Regions from separate parts of the Streptacidiphilus jeojiensis genome, predicted to be linked through region 1. Evidence: riboswitches for the same ligand, from Rfam matches in the RefSeq annotation. Region 1 holds a riboswitch; the other holds the start of a gene.
What was found. A riboswitch is a leader RNA that binds a small molecule or an ion and turns the genes downstream of it on or off. The one in region 1 is predicted to bind glycine.

Region 1 (2,183 bases):
GCAGCTGATGCCGACCGTGTCGGCGTCGACCTGACGCAGGTTCACCCCGGCCAGCCGGGCCGAGTCGACGACCTCGGCGGCGCGGCCGGGGACCCGCGCGGTGACGGTGTCGAAGAACGCGTCGTGCAGGATCTCCACGCCGCCCTGCTGCAGACCCTGCGCCAGCGCGGCGGCGTAGCGGTGGGTGCGCAGCGCGATCTCCTTCAGCCCGTCCGGGCCGTGGTAGACCGCGTACATCGACGCCATCACGGCGAGCAGCACCTGCGCGGTGCAGATGTTGCTGGTGGCCTTCTCGCGGCGGATGTGCTGCTCGCGGGTCTGCAGCGCCAGCCGGTAGGCGCGGTTGCCGTCGGCGTCGACGGAGACGCCGACCAGGCGTCCGGGCAGGCTGCGGGCGTACTCGGCGCGCACCGACATGTAGCCGGCGTGCGGGCCGCCGAAGCCCATCGGGACGCCGAAGCGCTGGGTGGTGCCGATGGCGATGTCGGCGCCGAGCGAGCCGGGCGAGGCGATCAGGGTCAGCGCCAGCAGGTCGGCGGCGACAGCTACGACCGCGCCCAGACCGTGGGCCTGCTCGATCACCGGCGCCAGGTCGCGGACGGCCCCCGAGGCGCCCGGGTACTGCAGCAGCACGCCGAAGACGCCGCGCTCGGCGACCTCCGCCGGAATGCCCTCGCTGAGGTCGGCGACCACGGTCTCCACGCCGGTGGGCTCGCAGCGGGTCCGGATCACCGCGATGGTCTGCGGCAGGGCGTCGGCGTCGATGACGAAGACGCCGCCCTTGACCTTGCCGACCCGGCGGGCCAGCGCCACGGCCTCGGCGGCGGCGGTGCCCTCGTCCAGCAGCGAGGCGCCCGAGGTGGGCAGCCCGGTGAGGTCGGACACCACGGTCTGGAAGTTGATCAGCGCCTCCAGCCGGCCCTGGGAGATCTCCGGCTGGTAGGGGGTGTAGGCGGTGTACCAGGAGGGGTTCTCCAGCACGTTGCGCAGGATCACCGGCGGGGTGAAGGTGCCGTGGTAGCCCAGGCCGATCATCGGGCGCAGCACCTGGTTGCGGCCGGCCAGCGCCCGCAGCTCGGCCAGCACCTCGGCCTCGGAGCGGGCACCCGGCAGGTCCAGCGCCTCCAGGCTGCGGATCGCCGCGGGGACGGCGGCGGAGGTGAGCTCGTCCAGGCTGCTGTAGCCGACCTGGGCCAGCATCTTGGCCTGCGCGTCGGCGTCGGGACCGATATGGCGCTGCTCGAAGGGCCGCTCGTGGAAGGGGGACGTCATGGCGGGAGAGCCTCCTGGTCGGACCCGGTTGGCACGATGGGCGTGCCGGGACGACCTCCCCCTCTGTCATGGAACCTGAGAGCTTCACCGGCCAGGGACAGCCGGCTTTCACCGTCGGTGTGGACCCTCACGGACGGGCCCCGCTTTCCAGAGTGACCTCGCGCGCGCGGTACGGATGCCTGAGAGTTTCCGGGGAGGAGTTGCTCCTTCGGCGCCGCAGAGGTGCACGGTCTCTCCCGCGCGCACTCGACCGGTCGCCGTCAGCCTATCAGCGTGATCCCCGGGTGCATCGAATGGAGCAGTGACACACCCGTAACGGCGGTAGGCATTCGACAAATCGATCTTTATGCCTTTTCGTATGAGTTGATCGCATATGTCATCTTTCCGCCGCGAGGAGTGGACGCGCCCGTGCAGACCGAGATCGACCCCAGGGACCTGATCGGCCACAAGGCCGTTGACCGCAACGGCGACAAGATCGGCACCGTGGACGAGGTGTACCTCGACGACGCGACGGGCAAGCCGGAGTGGGCCGCGGTCCGCACCGGGCTGTTCGGTCGGGACGCCTTCGTGCCGCTGGCCACCAGCGAGTTCGTCAGCGACGAGCTGCGGATCCCCTACGACAAGTCCCAGGTGAAGGACTCCCCGGACTTCGGCGTGGGCCAGCACCTCTCGCCGGAGCAGGAACTACAGCTCTACCGCTACTACGGCCTGGAGGTCCCCGGTGGCGGCAGCGGCAGTGGTTCGGGCAGCGGCTCCGGCTCCGGTTCCGGCGGCGCCAAGGACCCGGCCCCCGCGGCTGCGGCTCCCACCGCCCCGGCGACTCCCACTGCTCCGGCCTCTCCGGTCGTGCCCCCCGCCGCGCCCGCGGCCACGCAGGCCATGCCGGTGGTGACGGCCGCCGCAGCCGCCGC
Region 2 (2,183 bases), on a different contig from region 1:
AGTAGAGGTCGCTGACCGACTTGGTCGACTCCAGCTCGCCGCAGGTCTCGCCGGCGGAGACGGTCTGGCCGACCTCGGGGAGCTGCACGTAGACGACGTCACCGAGCGCGTCGGCGGCGAACGCGGTGATTCCCACGGTGGCCACGCCGTCCTCGACGGCCGTCAGCCACTCGTGTTCCTTGCTGTAGGTGAGGTGCTGGGGGTTGCTCATGGCTGCGATTCTCCAGGATGAGGAAGGGGAGGGCGAAACGGGTCCGTACAGGAAGACGGCGGCGGCTATCGGGCGCGCGTGTAGAACGGCAGCTCGACGACCTCGACCGGCTCGTGCGTGCCGCGGACGTCCACGGCCACCGCGGTCCCGGGGGCGGCGTGCGCGGCGTCCACGTACGCCATCGCGATCGGCTTCCCCAGGGTGGGGGAGGGGGCGCCGGAGGTGATGCTGCCGATGACCGTGCCGTCGCCCGACACCACCGGCATCCCGGCCCGGGGCACCCGGCGGCCGGGGGAGACCAGGCCGACCCGGACCCGCGGCGGGTGGGTGGCGGCCAGCTCGGCCGCCTTCTCCAGGGCCTCGCGGCCGACGAAGGCGCCGCCGTTGGTGGTCTTGTCGAAGCGGACCACCCGGCCCAGGCCGGCGTCGAACGGGGTCAGCTCGGTGCTGAGCTCGTGCCCGTACAGCGGCATCCCGGCCTCCAGCCGCAGGGTGTCCCGGCAGGACAGCCCGCAGGGCACCAGGCCCTTGGCCGCGCCCGCCTCGGACAGTGCGTTCCACAGCGGCTCGGCGTCGCCGGGGGCCACGAACAGCTCGAAGCCGTCCTCGCCGGTGTAGCCGGTGCGGGCCAGCAGCGCCGGGCGGCCGGCCACGGTGGCGGGCAGCGAGGTGTAGTACTTCAGCGCCGGCAGGTCGGCGTCGGTCAGCGGGGCCAGGATCGCGGTCGCCTCCGGGCCCTGGATCGCGATCAGCGCGTAGGCGTCGCGGTCGTCGCGCACCTCGGCGTCGAAGCCCTCGGCGCGCGCCGTCAGCTCGTCCAGCACCAGCTGGGCGTTGGAGGCGTTGGCGACGACCAGGAACTCCGCCTCGCCGGTGCGGTAGACGATCAGGTCGTCCAGGATGCCGCCGTCGGCCGCGCAGATCATGGTGTAGCGGGCCTTGTTCACGGCCAGTGCCGAGACGAAGCCGACCAGCGCGTGGTCCAGCAGTTCCCCGGCCTGCGGGCCGGTCACGGCGATCTCCCCCATGTGGGAGAGGTCGAACAGGCCGGCCCGGGTGCGGACGGCGTTGTGCTCCTCGCGCTCGCTGCCGTAGCGCAGCGGCATGTCCCAGCCGGCGAAGTCGGTCATGGTGGCGCCGAGGGCGCGGTGGACCTGGTCCAGCGCGGTGTATCGCAGGGTCATGGACACTCTCCTGATAGCTCTCAAGGACATGCTGCGGCAGGGGCTCCCCCTCTGTCGCTGCGACCTGAGAGCTTCACCGTGTCGCCCACCGATAGGAGGAGGGGACAGCGGCTTGCACCGTTGGTGGGTCCGCCAGTGGCGGACCGCTTTCCAGATGTGCCTAGCCCGTGCGGTATGGGTGCCTGAGAGATTCCGGGGAGGGCTTGCTCCTTCGGCGCCGGCTGCGCACCCTGGGGTACGGCCTGGCTCTCCCGCGCGGGTTCGAACGGCCGGTGTGGAGTTGTTGGTCGCGCTCATCATGGCACGTCCCGGCCCGCTACTGTGTCGGCCAGACGACAGTGTGACGGAGAACGGCGGTACCCGCAGATGCACCCGGCCATCCCCCCGCAGCCGGACGGCCCGCAGCCGGGCTGGCCGGCGAACGACCTGGAGCGGGTGCTGGCCGCCGCCGTGGGCGACCCCGGCGCCACCCCGAGGGTGGTCGAGGTGCTGCGCCGCTCCGTCGTCTGGGTGCCGCTGCCGGGTGGCGGCGGCTACGACGCGGGGACCCTGGAGCTGCCGACCACCGAGCTGGCCGGGCAGCCCTTCGTCCCGGTGTTCAGCTCGGAGGAGCAGCTGCGCCGGGTCGCCGGGCCGATGTCCTTCACCGTCGCGCCGGTGCGCGAGCTGGCCCAGGGGATGCCGCTGGGCGTCGGCATCGTGGTCAACCCTGAGGGCGCGGTCGGCATGCCGGTCCCGGCGGCCGGGGTCGCCGAGCTGTGCGGACGGGCGGCCGACGGCCCCTCCGG

Region 2: another riboswitch for glycine. It lies ahead of gcvT (glycine cleavage system aminomethyltransferase GcvT); the one in region 1 lies ahead of gcvP (aminomethyl-transferring glycine dehydrogenase).

The regions. Positions count from the first base shown of each region.
Region 1 is NZ_JBEUKS010000023.1:59,172-61,354, forward strand. It holds gene gcvP (aminomethyl-transferring glycine dehydrogenase) at 1-1,272, opposite strand, end outside; glycine riboswitch at 1,326-1,429, opposite strand; glycine riboswitch at 1,430-1,521, opposite strand; gene ABUW04_RS39000 (PRC and DUF2382 domain-containing protein) at 1,681-2,183, shown strand, end outside.
Region 2 is NZ_JBEUKS010000008.1:153,049-155,231, reverse strand. It holds gene gcvH (glycine cleavage system protein GcvH) at 1-211, opposite strand, end outside; gene gcvT (glycine cleavage system aminomethyltransferase GcvT) at 277-1,395, opposite strand; glycine riboswitch at 1,556-1,659, opposite strand; gene ABUW04_RS22945 (enhanced serine sensitivity protein SseB) at 1,762-2,183, shown strand, end outside.